Regions from separate parts of the Paenarthrobacter sp. NPDC089307 genome, predicted to be linked through region 1. Evidence: riboswitches for the same ligand, from Rfam matches in the RefSeq annotation. Region 1 holds a riboswitch; each other region holds the start of a gene.
The links. A riboswitch is a leader RNA that binds a small molecule or an ion and turns the genes downstream of it on or off. The one in region 1 is predicted to bind cyclic di-AMP.
Positions count from the first base shown of each region.

Region 1 (5,696 bases):
TGCCGTCAGTTCCGTGCTGGTGATTCCGCCGCCAGGGCCGCCGAAGTCCGCTGCTCCGCCAAGCCCATTTAGTGTGCCACTTTGCGCGTCTCCCGCCTCGCGCGTCCTGCCGTCCGTTCCTGCACGGGCACCAAAGCCGCCGCCCGCCGCTCCGGCAGGTCCCGACGTCGGGATGGAGCCAGAGTGGGGAGTCGCGGCGGTGGCGATCGTCCAAGCGCCGGTCCCCAAACCGCCGGCGAGCAGCGAAACAACGACGACGGCGGCCGCCGGCAAACGCCGCAGGGTGCCCTTGAGCGTTGAAGCGCCAAGCTGGTCCACCCGGAGCAGCAGGGCGATTGCAGCGAGCACGCCAAGGACCACCACGGTGATCCTCAACCAGGGTAGCCACGCCGCGTCCCGTCCCAGCAAGGCGGCGGACCAGAGGGCGCTGCCAAGAACCATTATGGCCAGGACTATCCGGGGCGCCCACGATGCCCGGCCACGCCACAGCTCAACGCAGCCGATGCCCACGAGCGCTGCGATGGCTGGTGCCAGCGCAACGGCGTAGTACGGATGGACGATGCCGCTCATGAAGCTGAAGATTCCAGCCGTAACAACCAGCCAGCCGCCCCACATCAGCAGTGCTGCGCGGCTTCGGGAGGTCCTGGCTTCGCGGCCGGTAAACCACAGTCCAGCGATGAGCAGGATTATTGCCGCCGGCAGCAGCCAGGAGATTTCACCGCCGAAGCTCGTGCCGAACATCCGGCCCAACCCGGCCGCGCCGCCAAAGCCACCGCCGCCGCCAAAGCCCCCGCCACCGAAGCCGGCACCATCGCCTCCGATGCCCCCGGCACCACCCGGCAGGCCACCTGCTCCGCCTTCGCCCGAACCGGTGATGCGTCCCAGGCCGTTGTAGCCGAACGTGAGTTCGAGGAAGCTGTTGCCCTCAGAGCCAGCCATGTACGGCCGGGCCGAGGCAGGGGTTAGTTGGAAGAGCGCAATGTACGTTCCGGCGACCACAATGATCCCCGCACCCGCAGCAAGAAGGTGGAGGATCCTGTTGCGGAGGGTTGTCGGGGCAGCCCAGAGATAGGCGAGCGCGAGCCCGGGCACAACCAGGAAACCCTGGAGCATCTTGGAAAGGAACGCCAGGCCAATCACAGCGCCTGCGGCTGCCAGCCATTTCCAGCCTGCCTTCTCAATCGCACGGGTGGTCAGGTAGGCAGCCAGAACCAGGCAGAGGGTGAGCATTGCGTCGGGGTTGTTGAAGCGGAACATCAGCGCGGCCACGGGCGTCAGGGCCAGCGCCGCCCCGGCCATAAGACCAGCTGCGGCTCCCGATACGCGCTTTACCGACAAATACAAGAGTCCGACGGCGGCAACCCCCATGAGTGCCTGCGGGACCAACATGCTGGTGGGGGAGAAGCCGAATATCCTGCCGGAGAGTGCGGGAATCCAGAGGGACGCCGGTGGTTTGTCCACGGTGATGGCGTTGCCGGGGTCGAGGGAGCCGAAGAGGAGTGCAGTCCAGTCCTTGGTGCCTGCTTGGATGGCGGCGGCATAGAAGGAGTTGCCGTAGCCGGTGGCAGCAAGATTCCAGAGATAAAGGATGGCTGTGGCCACCAAGAGTCCGGCGGCGGACGGGCGGACCCAGCGCGCCTGGCAGCCGAACACGATCCGTTGGATTCGCGTTTGCCTGTTGCTTGGGGTCGCGGGGTGGTTGCTTGCGGCCGTATTGCTTGGCTGAAGTGCGGTGATCATTTCGCTGCCACCTCGTTGTCCTCGTCGGTCCTCATGGCAGCGGGCGTAGTTGCTTGTGCCGGCTTTCGGAAGACCCATAACCGGAAGAGCAGGAACCTTGCCGCGGTCGCCACGAGGTTGGCGCCGACTACGGTGGCCACCTCAAGCCAGCGGTCCGGCGTCGTGGTTCCGTGCACCAGGGCGAGCGCACCGGAGGTGAGCGCCAGGCCGATGCCGAACACGATCAATCCCTCAAAGTGGTGCCGGGCAGCGTTCCCGCCGTGGATGCCGAACGTGAAGCGGCGATTGGCGGCGGTGTTGGCAATCGCGGTGATGATCAGCGCCACGAAATTCGCCAGCTGCGGGTCCATGAAGCCGCGGCAGGACAGGAAGATCAGCAGGTAGGCCACGGTGGAGGCGGCGCCGATGAATCCGAAGCGGACCAGCTGCCCGAAAAGGCTGCTGCGTGGCGTCGACTCGGAGGTGCGCGAGGACGCAGGCAGGGGACCGCGGGCCAACGCTGCCCGGAGTTCGGGGACCGGGATGCGGCCCGTCACGAGGTCGCGCGTCAGGCGCGTCATGCCGCGGAGGTCGGCCAGGGCGGTTCGTACGACGTCGACGCTTGAGTTGGGATCGTCCGTCCAGTCCACCGGGACCTCGTGGACTCGAAGGCCGCAGCGCTCGGCCACCACCAGGAGTTCGGTGTCGAAGAACCAGGCGTTGTCCAGGGTGTGCGGCAGCAGCCGGTGTGCCACGTCCGCGCGGATGGCTTTGAAACCGCACTGGGCGTCGGAGAAACGTGCCCCCATCACGGTGTGCAGCAGGACGTTGTAGCTCCGGGAGACGAACTCGCGCTTGGGTCCGCGGACTACGCGGGACGTGCGGGCCAGCCGGGTGCCGATTGCCAGGTCTGAGTGGCCGGAGATCAGGGGCGCCAGGAGCGGTGCCAGAGCGGCGAGGTCAGTGGACAGATCCACATCCATGTACGCCAGGACCGGAGATGGCGATGCCAGCCAGACTTGACGGAGGGCGTTGCCCCGGCCCTTCTCTTCGAATCGCTTGACGGTGAGTTGGGGCAGTTCGCGGGCCATGCGCTCGGCGATCCTAAGCGTGCTGTCCGTGCTGGCGTTGTCTGCCACGGTGATGCGGAAAGTATGTGGAAATGTCTCCGTGAGGTGGACGTGCAGGCGGCGCAGGCATTCCTCAAGGTCCCTTTCCTCGTTGTGGACGGGGATGGTGACGTCCAGGACAGGAACCGTGGTCCGGGTGTCAACGGGAGAGCGCCGCGGCTGCCGAACGGGCAGGGCAGGAGCGGCGGGGTGCCCCGCATGGGCGGGGTTCGGCAGCGCACTGGGGGCGGGATCTATGAGCGTCATGGATCCAGAGTGGTGCCGCCGATTGTGAGGGCTTTAGGCGGAAGCTGTGACATGACTGTGTAACTGTATGGGGCCGTGAGGTTGTGCCGGGATATGCGAAAGCCGCCCCGGTCTCCGCTGCCCGCACCGGTTGGAACTGGTGCGAACGGCGGTAACCGGGGCGGCGATCAAGTTTTCTGGCTTAGTACCAGTTGTTGGCCAAGTGGAAGGCCAGGGCAGCTGACGGGGATCCGTAGCGTTCCTTGATGTAGTTCAGGCCCCACTTGATCTGGGTCTGGTAGTTGGTCTGCCAGTCAGCACCGGCAGAGGCCATCTTGCCGGCCGGAAGCGACTGGACAATACCGTAGGCGCCGCTGGAAGCGTTGGTGGCAGTGGTCCGCCAACCGGATTCCTTCTCCCAGAGCGTGTTCAGCGCCGTCATCTCAGAGGCGCTCCAGCCGTAGCTGCCAAGAATGCTGGCGGCGTAGGCCTTGGCTGCTGCGGGGTCATCCACAGCCTTGGGGGCAGCTGCGGCGGCCGCGGCCTCTGCGGCGGCAGCAGCGGCGTCGGCTGCTTGCTTGGCGGCGGCGTCAGCGGCAGCTTTTTCTGCGGCGGCCTGGTCAGCGGCGGCCTTCTCGGCTGCTGCCTGCGCGGCAGCGGCCTGGTCAGCAGCTGCCTTGTCGGCGGCGGCTTTGTCGGCGGCAGCCTTGTCGGCAGCGGCTTTGTCCGCAGCGGCCTTGGCAGCTGCAGCCTTTTCGTCGGCAGCCTTCTTGGCGGCTGCGGCCTCCTCGGCTGCCTTGTTGTTGCTGGCCTCGGCCGCGGTCCGGGCCTCAGCCACGCGGCTGGCTTCAGGAAGCGTCAGGGCAGCGTTCGCGGCGGTTCCGAGTGAAGCAACGCCCAACGCGGCGGCGATAACGCCAGCCACAACGGACATGCGGTGGCCGGACTTGCCCTCACGGGCGGCCTTCTTGAGGACGGTCTGCGACTTGGTGAGCGGGGCTTCGTTCTGGTCGCGGTGACGCGCGGAATGGCGCGTCTGATCGTTAAATTCAGACATGTGTGATTACCTCTCAGCGCCTGCGGAGTTAGCTGTCGGGTTCGGATGAGGTCATCCGGCCGCGCGTCACGCTGCGGCTTCACCCCTAGGGCCGGCAAATGCCTGGGCCCGGAGACTCTGGGTCCCCCGTCTCTGCCTCGGAGTAAGAACGGACTCCGGGAAGTGGCAGAGCTCGGCGCATCCCGGATGTGGGCCATTTGGGGCGACCCACCCTTTCGACGGTACAGGAGGTTTCCGCAGAAGTCACATTTAGGTAACAGAGATCACGGCGCCGGTGAGTCGCCTTGCTGGATTCGTTACGTTCGTTCGCTGTTGGCGGCGGGGAGGCGAACGGCAAATTCCGTGCGCCCGGGACGGGAGGTCACTTCGACGCTACCGCCATGGGCTTCCACGATCGATTCCACGATCGACAGGCCCAGGCCGGAGGTGCCTTCGGACCCTGATCGGGCGGCATCGGCCCGGGCAAAGCGGGAGAAAATCCGGCCTTGGAAATCCTCAGGAATGCCGGGGCCGTTGTCGGTTACGGTCACTACTGCGCTGCCGTCGGCTGAGAGCATGACGCCGGTGACCACCGTGGTGCCGGCATCCGTGTGCTTCCTGGCATTCGACAGCAGGTTGGCCAACACCTGGTGCAGTTGCGTCGCATCACCGCGGACGGTCACGGGTTCGTCGGGCAGCCTCAGTTGCCAGATATGGTCCGGCGCCATGACTTTCTCATCGCTCACGGTCTCTATCACAAGCTGTGTCAGGTCCACGTCCGTGACTTTCACGGGCTGGCCTTCATCAAGCCGTGCCAGCAGCAAGAGGTCTTCCACCAGCGTTGTCATCCGTTCGGACTGGCTTTGGACCCGCGCAAGGGACTTCCTGCCATCGTCCGTGAAGGTCTCGGTCATCCGCAGCAGCTCGGTGTAACCGCGGATGGCAGTCAGTGGCGTCCGCAGTTCGTGCGAGGCATCGGCCACAAATTGCCGCACTTTGGTTTCGCTTTCCTGCCGGGCTTCCAGCGCACTGGATACGTTGTTCAGCATTTGGTTCAGGGCGTAACCCACGCTGCCCACTTCAGTTCCCGGATGGGAGGCCGACGGCGGTACCCGTACCGCAAGCGCCACCTCACCGGCGTCGAGAGGCAAGCGCGAAACCTTGGTCGCCACCTCCGAGAGCTGCTCCAAAGGCCGCATCGTCCGCCGGATGATCACGGTGCCCACCAGGCCGATCACCACCAGGCCACCAAGGGAAACCAGCACCATGGTCCAGACCAGCGACGCCTCTGCGGCCTGCTTGTCCGCCAAGGGAAGGCCGGTCACGATCACCTCGCCGGAGGTCTCCACTGCCACCAGGCGGTAATCACCGTTGGACAAGGAGCGGTCAACGGCGCGGCTGTCCCGGGGGAGCGAGAGCAGAACCCGTTCGTCGGCGCCTGACAAGGAAACCCGGTTGCCCTGGGCATCGATCAGGCCCGAGCTACGCACAGTGGATCCGACGATTCGCGCGTTCAGGGTGCCGGCAGCCTGGCCACGGGCCTCCAGCGGATCCGGCCTCCCGGACGGCGAATTCGGAAAGCTCGA
Region 1 is NZ_JBFBHE010000005.1:90,690-96,385, reverse strand. Features, by position in the region: gene AB0N72_RS13285 (glycosyltransferase family 39 protein) at 1-1,740, opposite strand, end outside; gene AB0N72_RS13280 (glycosyltransferase) at 1,737-3,095, opposite strand; gene AB0N72_RS13275 (hypothetical protein) at 3,277-4,131, opposite strand; cyclic di-AMP (ydaO/yuaA leader) riboswitch at 4,135-4,319, opposite strand; gene AB0N72_RS13270 (HAMP domain-containing sensor histidine kinase) at 4,428-5,696, opposite strand, start outside.

Region 2 (5,696 bases), on a different contig from region 1:
TGGAACAGGCGCAGGAACTTGCCCGCCTCGCGCTTTCCGCACCCAGCGCCACCGAGGCCCGGGAATGGGTCCGCGCCAAGCTGCCCGTGCTCGAAGAGCTCGGCCTCTAACCCTTTTTCGAACCACAGCCAGGAGAAACCATGCCAGAACGCACAGCAACCATAGCCAGCCGCTCAGGGCTGCACGCCCGCCCGGCCGCTTTGTTCGCCGAAGCTGCGGGCGAGCAGCCAGTGGACGTCACCATCGCCATGCAAGGCCAGCCCGAGGACGAGGCGATGGACGCCGCCAGCATCCTCTCGCTCATGACACTCGGTGCCGCCAAGGGTGACGTGGTGGTGCTGCGGGCCGAGGGCGAGGGTGCCGATGCCGCGCTGGACGCGCTGGTGAAGCTGCTGGAAACCGATCTGGACGCCGAGTAACCGTCACGGCGGTTTCCCGGCGCGCCCGGCTCCCTCAGGCTAGGCTTCTGGCATGGCATTGATAGCTCCCCGCGTCGCGCCGGGCCTCCCCGCTGATGACGCCCGGAATCTGGCGCGCGCACTCCAGGACAGTGACGACATCACCGTGTTCGTGGACGGCACGGTCCACCGCCTGCCGGACGAGGCGAGGGACGCCGTCGTCGACCTCCTGGCCCGACTGGGCCGGGGCGAAACGGTGACGGTCAGCAGCGTGGAGGAAATGCTCACTACCTCGCAGGCCGCGGAGCTTGCCGGGATCTCGCATACGTACCTGCGGAACATGACCGACCGCGGCGAAATACCTGTGGAATACCGCGGCACGCATCGTCGGATCCGGCAGAGCGCCATCCTGGCCTGGCTGGAAACCCAGAAGAGGAAACAGGCCGAAGAAGCCGCGGAAGATGACGCCGAAAAGGGGCAAAAAGCGTCCGAGTGATAAGGATCAAGCAACGATCCCAGCCAACAGGCGGGCACCTGTAAAGCCCGGGGTTACGCTTGATCGGTGGGCAATTTCAAAGGGTGGCATATCGTGGCCGGTTTGGCTGCGCTTGCCCTTGCCATACCCTTGGGCTCGGCCATGGGATTGAACTTTGTTGCTACCTTCATGTTCGCGTGCACGGTGTTCGTGGCGGTGACCATGTGGACCGAATCGAAAATCGCACGACGCCGGGAAGCCGCTGAAGCGGCCGCCGCACCTGACCCTTCACATCCGGCAGCGGACCCCACCGAATCGGACGACGCCCGGGACTAGCCGCACTCCCGCGTCATCACCAACCAACAGCATGCTGTTCAATAGCTGTATGGCTTTTAGGTTTCCTTCCATGGCTTGGCCCGCATGAGCGCACTGGTGTCCGCCGACGTCGAGGTCCTCGGCCTGAGCGGACGTATCCTCTGGAAGGAGGGCACTCCGGCGCCGGGCGAGGCCTCGGATGCCACGCCTGCGTACGTCCTCATCCACGGGATTGGGGTGTCGCACCGGTACCTTGCCCGGCTCCACGCCGTCCTGGCCGCGGCTGCACCGACCTACTCACTGGACCTTCCGGGCTTCGCGGGCACTCCCCGGCCGGAACGGCAGCTGTCAGTTGAGGACTACGGCGCATTCATTGCCGAGGCCCTGGCATCCCGCGGGATTGATTCCTACATCCTGGTGGGCCACTCCATGGGGGTGCAGTTCGCTATCGAGGCTGCCCTGCACCGGCCCGAAGCCGCGCGGCACGTGGTGCTGATGGGTCCGGTTGTTGATTCCCGGCACAAGAACCTCATGCGCCAATCCCTCGCCCTGACCCTCGATGGCATCCTTCGCGAGAGCCCGTCGTCCAACTGGATCGTCTTGTCTGACTATCTTCGCTGCGGACCCCGCTGGTACTTCACCGAGCTGCCCGTGATGATGGAATACCCCACGGAGGATCGCCTCTCCCGGATAAAGGTCCCCGTGTTGATTCTGCGGGGAAGCCGCGACCATGTAGCGGGGCCGGAGTGGTCGCTGCGGCTCTCCAGGGCTGTGGCGCAGGGTCGCCTGGTGGAGATTCCCGGCGTCGGGCACGTGGCCCAGCACATGCGGCCCAAGGCCGTGGCAGATGCCATCCGCAGCTTCGTTACCGCTACAACGCAGCACCGCTAAGCGGCCGGCCGCTTGAGCGCTGGGCGCCTGGCCGCTCAGGAACGACGCCGGCGCGCACCCGGGTGCCCTTGTTGGGTTCGGCCGAATCAGGCTAGGCTGGCGGGGCCAGCAAATTAGTAAGTCTGCTTACGAAAGGGTGCCACCATGACCAGCTATGACCCGGAAGACGATCCGCAGACCTTCGGCGTGAGCGGTGCTACCGGACCCATCGACACCACTGCCGAGGCCGACAGCATCCACGAAGACCCCGACATGCGCCAGGACGAGGACGACGACCCCGCATCCTCAGCCAACCCGGACCCCTTGGACGGAAATATCACGGGGCTGGAGCCGGGCGGCGGAGTGCCACCGGGAGAAACCCCGCCCGCCGAAGGCAGCATGAGCAGCGACCAGGGGCACGAAGAGTAGTACCGGCACCTACGGGAGGCTCAATATCTGCCCGAGATCGTACTCGGCAGGTTCTTCCAACTGGGAGTACGTGCAACTCTCAGGGGTCCGGTCCGGCCGCCACCGGCGAAACTGCGTCGTGTGGCGGAACCGATCGCCCTCCATGTAGTCGTAGGCCACCTCAATCACCAGTTCGGGGCGCAGGGGGACGAAGGAGAAGTCCTTGCCGGCACTCCACCTGCTCTGGCCGCCGGGCATCCTCGAACCCCCGGGAGCGTCCTCCTGGCTGGCCCACTCGCCCCAGGGGTGCTCGGCAAACTCCACCTGATACGGTTCGAGCTCAGCCACCAAGGCTTCCCGTTTTGCCATGGGGAATGACGCTACGACGCCCACGTGGTGGAGCCGCCCCGAGTCATCGTAGAGGCCCAGCAGCATCGACCCCACAACCTTCGCCGTCTTGTGCCAGCGGAATCCGGCCACCACGCAGTCGGCGGTGCGTTCGTGCTTGGTCTTGAACATCACCCGCTTGTTCGGCTGGTACGTCCCGTCCAGGGGCTTGGAGAGAATCCCGTCCAGCCCTGCGCCTTCGAGCTGCACGAACCATTCCTGCGCACGCTCCAAGTCGGTCACAGCAGGCGTGACGTAGATGGGTGGCTCGGCTTTGGCCAGTGCCCGCTCCAGGACGGCACGACGCTCCGAAAACGGCTTGCCCGTCAGGTCTTCGTCGCCGAGCGCGAGGATGTCGAAGGCGACCAGGGACGCCGGGGTCTTCTCTGCAAGCATCCGCACCCGGCTGTCCGCGGGATGGATCCTCTGCTGCAGCACCTCGAACTCAAGCCGGTTGCCCTCGATCATGACGATCTCGCCGTCGATCACGCATTTGTCCGGGAGGTTCCGCTTCAAGGCCTCCACGAGCTCCGGGAAATAGCGGGTCATGGGCTTCTCATTGCGGCTGCCCAGGATGATCTCATCCCCATCCTTGAAGACGATGGTCCGGAAGCCGTCCCACTTCGGCTCGTAATGCCCTACCTCGGGGATTGCGGGGACAGATTTGGCGAGCATGGGCGAAATGGGCGGCATCACTGGTAGATCCATAGCTCATGTCTACCGGCCAGTACGGGCAGAAGGCTAGTGTTGGGCCATGGATATCTTGGCCGTGTTGGGGGCAGTCCTCGGAATTCCGACGCTCCTGGCAGGGCTTTCACCAGCCCCGAACCCTAAGCGGTAGGACCCTCCCGCAAGGGGCGACCTACCGCCCGTTACATTAATGTGACTTTACTTTCCGCCTCCTGTACGGTCGTAGGGCGACCCGAATCTCCGCTGGGCCGCTTCTGGATTGACGCCGGGCTCTGCCGCAATCCAGGATCCGCCAGACCCGCGGCAGAGACGGGGGACCCACAGTTTCCCGGGCTTGTTTTCTCCACAAGCCCTTGGGGTGAAGCCGCACCACGCGGCCGGACGGCCTCGTCCGAACCCGACAGCTAACCTCGCAGGCGTTGAGAGGCAACAACCATGTCCCCAACCATGGAAAATTCGCGCCGCGCACAACTGGAGCGCGAGCGCACCAAGCCAACCGGACGCCGTCGGGCCCAACCCAGCGGACAGGTCACCGGAGCAGAAAGTACGACGCCGGAAGCCGCCACCGCGGCAATCCCCACCCAGGTGGCACCAGCCGCAGCCGCCCCCACCACGCGCGCGGCCGCCCGGGCCGCTGAGCGGGAACGGGCAGCCAAGGCCGTGATCGAGCCAGTGGAACCCAACGCAGATCCGGTGGAACCCAACGCGGGCAGCCCTGCCCTCCCCGAACCGGCGACGGCAGCCATTCCAGTGATCGAAGCCGCCGCAGCCCCGGTGTCGACCACGCCGGGTCCTCCAACGGCGGCCATTCCCATCGTCCGGCCTGCCAGCCCGAAACAGGATCTGCCTGAACCGGCCACCGCAGCCATTCCGGTCGTTGCTCCACGCGAGGAAGCCGCCGCAGCATCATCGTCGGCAACAGCCCGCGTCGTGACGCCGGCGCCGGTGACCGCAGCAAGCTTCCGGGCTACATCTGCTTTTGACCGCGAGCCGCAAGCTGTCCTGCAGAAAGCCGCGTCCGTGAAGCACATGAGCCAGCGCATGGCAGTCATTGCAGGCGCACTGGGCTTGGTGCTGACTGCAGGCGGGCTGGGGCAAGCGTTGGAACTTCCGTTCTTCGGGCAGGAATCCCCCACTCAGGAAGCCGGCGGCAGCAAGGACGGCCAGGACCGGCAAACGGGCTCGGCCGCCCCGGCACCCCGCGCTTCCTACACCACGGCCTCCTCCCCATCTTCGTCGGGCTCGGCTTCGTCCCAGGCGGGCCAGCCTGGCACGGTACCGGAGGAACCCGCCGAGGTTTCGCCGTCGTCGGTTCCCTCACCGCACGTCTCGCTGGCTGCCCCTGTCTGGGTCCCCTCGGCGGCCGCTGCGGTGCCGCCAGTTGCGGCGCCAGCGCCCGGAACGGCTACGCCGGCCCCGGCACAGCCTGCACCTGCTCCCAGCGACGTGCCCTCTGACACGGTCACCACACCGCCGGCCACGGCAACCCCGACGCCGACGCCCACACCGGCTCCGCCGACTGCCACTCCGACGCCGACTCCGACGCAGACCGAGACCCCCAAGCCCCGGCCAACCGGCAGTCCCAGCGCCACCGTCAAGCCACAGGCCAGCACCTTGGAATCACTCCTTGACGCCGCCCAAAAGGCGTTGCAGTGAGCACCCGGATGCCCCGCACCAACGTGCACACCGGATGGCATGGCAGGTACTGCAGCAGCAGCCGCACGGCCACCTTCCGGCGCCGGATGGGCCGCTGGAGTTGCCAACGGCTGAAGCGCTCCTAAAGGCTGAAACGAAAGAGGCAGGCACCCACGGTGCCTGCCTCTTCCGCGTTGATTGCCCAAGGTTCAGATCCGGGGCCTCCCGGCCCAGCGTCGCGCCTTCAGCGCAGCGTGCAGTTCGAGGCGGATCGCGCCATTCAACGGATCCGCACCGATAAGTTGGCGGATCCGGCCGAGGCGGTTGTAGATGCTGCTCCTGTGGAGGTGAAGTTTGGCTGCAACGTCCTGAACCGCGCCGTCGTTGTCATACAGCAATTCAAGGACCGGCAGGAGTTCACCGTTCTTGTCCTGGTCCTCGAGCGTCCTGAAATGCACGGAACCGGTGTCGTCCCAGCCTCCTGGCGCCAGCAAACGGTCAAAGAGCTGGTAGACCCC
Region 2 is NZ_JBFBHE010000003.1:103,614-109,309, forward strand. Features, by position in the region: gene ptsP (phosphoenolpyruvate--protein phosphotransferase) at 1-110, shown strand, start outside; gene AB0N72_RS07960 (HPr family phosphocarrier protein) at 141-419, shown strand; gene AB0N72_RS07965 (helix-turn-helix domain-containing protein) at 472-894, shown strand; gene AB0N72_RS07970 (hypothetical protein) at 961-1,209, shown strand; gene AB0N72_RS07975 (alpha/beta hydrolase) at 1,294-2,079, shown strand; gene AB0N72_RS07980 (DUF6480 family protein) at 2,224-2,487, shown strand; gene AB0N72_RS07985 (ATP-dependent DNA ligase) at 2,497-3,561, opposite strand; cyclic di-AMP (ydaO/yuaA leader) riboswitch at 3,824-3,976, shown strand; gene AB0N72_RS07990 (hypothetical protein) at 3,991-5,199, shown strand; gene AB0N72_RS07995 (helix-turn-helix domain-containing protein) at 5,388-5,696, opposite strand, start outside.
Region 2: linked by a shared signal. The riboswitch ahead of AB0N72_RS07990 (hypothetical protein) and the one ahead of AB0N72_RS13275 (hypothetical protein) in region 1 are both predicted to bind cyclic di-AMP.

Region 3 (5,696 bases), on a different contig from region 1:
CGGCCGGCTTCGGCACGGGCAGCGGCTTTCCCCACGGCAACGCGAAGGCAGCCACCGGCTCACCCAACTGGACCCCGTGCGGAGGTACCACCATCACTCCGTCAGCACCAGCCAGTCCGCGCATCATGCCCGGCCCCGTGTGCTGGGCCGGCGACGCCAGGCCGTACACCACCTTGAAGGGCATCAGCCGTGTCCGCCCCGGATCGGCGTCGATGGTGGTGCCGCAGGGAACTTCGTTTGTTGCTTCCAGTCGCCCGTGGCCCAGCGCTGCCAGCAACGGTCCACCCACAGTGAACAAAGCCATCATCGCGGCCAAGGGGTTGCCGGGCAGCCCCACCACGAAACGCCCATCCGGCAACTCGGCAAGGACAGCCGGATGCCCAGGCCGCATGGCAATGCCATCAATCAGCAGGCGGCCCCCAAGTTCGGCCACAGCCCTCCTGAAATGGTCCGTACCGGACCGCCCCGTTCCACCAGTAGTAATGACGACGTCGGCAGGCGGCTCCGCTTCTGCCTCCGGTTCCCCCGGTGCCGGCTCCGTGTCCTGGAGCGCTCCCATCCATTCCTCGTAGTTGTCGCCGACCCGGAGTTGTTCCCCTGCAATACCGCCCAGGAGTTCCACCACCGCGCCCAGTTGCGGCCCAAAGGTGTCCCTGACCTGTCCCGGCTGCGGTATCCCCCGCTCCACTACCTCCGAACCGGTCAAGAGGAACCGGACCAAAGGTTTCCCAAGGACGTCCAGATGGTCCAGGCCGGCGAGAGCCGCGAGGGCGATGTGTGCAGGGTTCAGCAGGGTCCCCGCCTTGAGCAGGACGTCACCTTCGGCGGCCTCTTCGGCAGCTTTACGGATGTGCTGGCCGTTACGGGGCTCCCCCGGCTTGGCGGCGCCGCCCAGCGCGAGAACCGGCAGGCCGTCGTCGTCCGTCGTGATGACACCGCTTTCGCTGCGCAAAACCGCCTTGGTACCAGGAGGAACCAGGCCGCCGGTGACAATCGGGCACGCCTGGTGGGGTGCCAGCCTCAGGCCAGGCTCACTGAGGATCCATGGGCCGCTTCCATTTATTGCCCAGCCGTCCATGGCGGAGGAGGCGTAGTGGGGCATGTCCTGTATCGCCAACGCATCCGAAGCCAATGTGCGGCCAAGCGCTGCCTTCAGCGGAACCGGGCCCGGCGGTATGGGAGTGGCGGCATCGAACGCTCGCTGCCGGGCCTCCTGCCATGTGTGCGCCGCGTGGTGGCCCTCGCCGGGGGCCTCCGTCATTCGGCGTCAGTCCCGGATTCCGAGTACTCCTTGGCTATTTTCCTTGCCAGTTCCAGGGCAGCGTTCATTGAGGCGTCATCGCTGGCCTGGCCAATACCGCGGGCCATTCCGGCGGCATACCCGGCAATGAAGGTAGTCAGCGGCGCGGCGGGTCGGACCACCGAATGCGCGGCCACTCCTGCCACAGCAAGTACCTCGTTGATGTCCACATCCACGCCCTCAAGCTCAAACGCCTGCAGCAGCGTGCGGCACCAATCCTCGAGCGTCTCTTCCTGGCTCTTCACGTCCGCCTCCAACTTGTAGTCAATACCCAGGGCCGCGGCGTCTTCCCACGTATCCACATCGTCCGTAGAGCCTGCGGGGACGTCAACCTCCAGCAGGTTCAGCCTAGCAAGCAGCTTGAACACTGAAGAGTTCGTTAACGCTGAACCTTGCGACACGCCGGAGCCCCGCGAAGCCAACTCCACTTCCCGTTCCAAGGCGACGGTGCTGTAAACCCCCAGCAAGGGTTGTTTGCGGCCATCGGCAGACACCGCCATGACCCCTTCCACCGCGGACCCTTCCATGGCGGGATGCACCGCGAGTGCCTCCCACAAGCGGCTGACTCCCTCCGAGGCCTTGGGCATATCGCAAGCCAGAACCAGCGTCCAATCGCACCTCGATCCGGCGGCTTTGAGGGCGGCCAAGCCGGCCTCGATTGCCGCGGCTGGCCCTGCGAAGGCTGGCTCCTCACGCGCCATCAGGACTGCGTCGGGCAGTGCATCACCGTAAACGTCCGGACCCACCACAACCACAGCTTCCGCACCACGTGCCGCCTGCAGTGCACGCGAAAGGAGGGTGCCGCCGTCGTACTCCAATGTCGGCTTGGGCACGCCACCGAGGCGGGTGGCCCTGCCACCCGCCAATATCACGGCGTTGAACTCCATCCGCCCAGAGTACCCGGACGGGCGGAGGTCAATGGAAATCGATCAGGCAGCGGATTCCGGCAACAGGAACGGGTCCCAGTCCGGCGCAGGTTTCTCGAGTTCTTTGATCTGCCACATGGTCCCCTGGGGCACACCGGGTTTGAAACGGAGCTTCCAGCCCATTTCGGCCAATGTATGGTCGCTCTTGGCGTTGTTGCATTTCAAGCACGCCGCAACCAGGTTTTCCCAGGAATCCGCGCCGCCCCTGGATTTGGGGTGGACGTGGTCTATGGTGTGGGCTGTTTTCCCGCAATAGGCGCAACGGTGTCCGTCGCGGCGAAGAACCCCGCGGCGGCTCACGGCAGTGATCCTGTTGTACTTGGGACGGATGTAGCGGTTGAGGAGGATCACGGAGGGGCGTCCGAGAATCTCCTGTGGCCCGACGACAGGCTCGTCGCCTTCGGCCACTACGCTAGCTTTCCCAGTGAGCACAAGGACCAGCGCCCGGCGGAAGGTAATAACCGCCAGCGGTTCATATCCAGCATTCAGAACGAGTGTGCGCATGCACGTACCTCTTCACGGCCGCACCCGTCAGGGGCACGAGGGCCGGCTGCCCTCTGCATGTACGGGCTGTGGATCGACAACACAAGAGTAAGCACTTATATGCCGTATCAACGAATTTATTTGTCGTTTCGCTCACAGTGTCCGCAAAAGTTCACACCTGGTTAAAGCAGAACACCCCGCCGGCCTGGGCCTGCGGGGTGTTCCTGGGAGCTAATGGCTAGCCGTTGACGCGGATGAATACCGGTCCGGAGCCGACGTTGACGCTGAACAGTGCCGTGGTGGATCCGTTCCATCCACCGTGGACTGCCATGCCGTTGCCAACGTATACAGCAATGTGGGCCTGTCCGGCCAAACCGCCGTTGGCGTAGTAAGCGAGGTCGCCGGGCTGTGCTTCAGCTGCACTGACGGTGCGGCCCAGGGAGAGGTAACCGGCCGGCCAGTCGTGGAAGTGGATGCCGACGGCTGCCAGGGAGTTGGTCACCAGCATGGTGCAGTCCTGCGTCACGCCGAGCTGGGCGTAGGCGGCAGCGGCAATGGCTGCGCCGAGTCCGCTGGAAGCAGCCGGAGCGGCAGGCGCCGGGGTGGCGGCGCTTACTGCCACATTGGCATTGGTGGCCGGAGCCGTGGTGGTCTTGGAGGCCTTGGCCTCAACCTTTGCCGGAGCTTCTTCAACCACGGGTGCCGGAGCTTCCACCGTGGTGACAACGGGGCGCTCGTAAGAGATGGCAACCGTGGAATCAGCGGCGATGGTGGCCTGGGCAACCGACTGGACATCCAGGGCGGTCGTCGACGTCGATTCGCGGTCCACGTTGGATTCAGCAGCATTGGCGGCGATACCGCTTGTCAGCACCAAACCTGATGCGGCGGCGATGACTGCTGCCTGACGGCCGACGCCACCGGCGTTAGCGGTGACAGCCTTTGCGATGACGGCAAGCGAGCTGGTCTTGGGGGCCTCAGCGCGGTGCCGTGCAACTTTGTTTGCACTGGTCATTGTTTTTCTCTTTCGTATCCGGAGGCAGTTGGGGTACCCACGGGTAGTGGGTCAGCTGGCAGGGGTAGGCCAGCGGGCCCCGAATCGGGTTGTTTTAGCGGAGGGTGAAGAACGAAGACGTGCCGGTGGAAGCCACGGAGTGCAGCAGGGTTCCCTGGCTGGGGTTCAAGGCGCTGATCATCATGCCGTTGCCAACGTAGATGCCAACGTGCGCACCGCCGTTCTGCATGACCAGGTCACCAGGCTGGGGGGTGCTGGTGGGCTTCATCGCCGTCCAGGCATTGACGCGGGGGATGCTGATGCCGGCCTGGGCGTAGACCCACTGGGTGAAACCGGAGCAGTCCCAGCCGTTGGGAGTGGTGCCGCCCCAAACGTAGGGCGAACCGATTCCGGTGTAGGCGATGGCAGCAAGCCCGGAGGCTGCAGCGCTTGAGGCGGATTCCTTGGCTTCGGAGGACTGGGCCGTGAGCGCGGTGGCGTCGTCAGCAGCACGCTCGGTGACTTGGGCCGCACGCTGGACGATCTTGGGGGCTTCCTGGGTGGCCACGGTCGGGCTCTCGAAGGAAACGGTGGCTGTCGGCTCTGCGGTGACCACTGCGGTTGCGGCCAGCTGCTGGGTGCTGGAGACCTCCGACGTGGAAACATCGGTGTCAGCGGCGTGGGCCGGCAATCCGACAGTGAGGACGAGGCCCGAGGCTGCTGCCAGCACGGCGGCCTGGCGGCCTACGGTACCGGCGTTCGAAGAAACAGCTTTCGAAAGAGTGTTCAACGGGTTCGTACGAACCGTTTCAGCGCGGTGGCGCGCAGGGGTAGTGCGTGATGACACGTAGGTAGCCTCTCCCAATGCCTGCGAGGTGAGCTGTCGGATTCGGATGGGAGTCATCCGGCCGCGCTGCTTCACGGGAAACTTTGCGACTTAACCCCAAGGCCTTCAGATGAAGACCAGAAGTGGTTCCCCCGCCCCTGCCAGACGATTTTTGCGAACGGAACTCGAGTGGTGGCAGAGCTAGGCAATCCACTCAAGTGCACCGGCCCCCTAAAAAGCCGATGCGCTCTGAAGGTTATAACAATTGAAAGCGAATGTCACATTCAGGTCACGAGGCCCGTCATCAATGCGAGAGGGCACCATCACGTGGCTTAGAGCCAGCCCATGGGGTCAACGACCTCGCCGTTGACCTGGACCTCAAAGTGCAGGTGGCAACCCGTGGACGCGCCAGTGGTGCCACTCAGGGCTACGGTGTCGCCGCGGTTGACCGTCTGGCCTACCTGGACGTTGAAGGACGACAGGTGGTTGTACGTGGTCTCGAGGCCATTGCCGTGGTCCACGACCACGCGGTTGCCTCCGCCGTACTCGTGCCACCCGGCGAAAGTCACTTTGCCGGCTGCGGCCGCGTGGACGGCGGTACCGCACTGGGCAACGAAGTCCTGGCCGCGGTGGAAGTCACCGGTGCCGCCAGTGAGTGGGCTGACGCGGTAGCCGAAAGGAGACGCGGTCACCAGGGAGTCGAGGGGGCTGCCCAGGGTGCCGGCGGAAGAATCGCGCTGGATGCTGCCTGCAGACTGGGCGCTGAGCAGTTGCTTCAGCTTTCCGTCGGGGTCCGCTGCGGTAGCGACGGCTGCACGGCTGAAGTCGATTTTGGCTGATGCTGCCGCGGAGACCTCGGGCTGGCTGCCTACGGCGCCCGCAACGGAGAGGGCAGACTCGGTCTGGCCCGATTCCGATGTGGCCATGACCGGGCTGGTGGCGGGCAGTCCGACAGTCAGGGCAAGGCCGGTGGCGGCAAGCGCCACTCCGGCTTTCTGCCCGACGCCACTTGCTGCGGCGAAGTCGGCAACCTGGCGCAACGGGCTCTTACGGCGGCGCACCTGGCGTTCGGTGTCGCGGGGCCGGATCTCCGATACGACGCGGGCTGGCCGCAGCTCAGTAGCGGGGCCGGACGCGCGGCGGCGGCCCCTGACGTTCTGCGATGTCAAA
Region 3 is NZ_JBFBHE010000002.1:662,722-668,417, forward strand. Features, by position in the region: gene AB0N72_RS06915 (molybdopterin molybdotransferase MoeA) at 1-1,261, opposite strand, end outside; gene AB0N72_RS06920 (NTP transferase domain-containing protein) at 1,258-2,187, opposite strand; gene AB0N72_RS06925 (HNH endonuclease) at 2,230-2,730, opposite strand; gene AB0N72_RS06930 (NlpC/P60 family protein) at 2,948-3,721, opposite strand; gene AB0N72_RS06935 (C40 family peptidase) at 3,816-4,547, opposite strand; cyclic di-AMP (ydaO/yuaA leader) riboswitch at 4,552-4,720, opposite strand; gene AB0N72_RS06940 (M23 family metallopeptidase) at 4,859-5,695, opposite strand.
Region 3: linked by a shared signal. The riboswitch ahead of AB0N72_RS06935 (C40 family peptidase) and the one ahead of AB0N72_RS13275 (hypothetical protein) in region 1 are both predicted to bind cyclic di-AMP.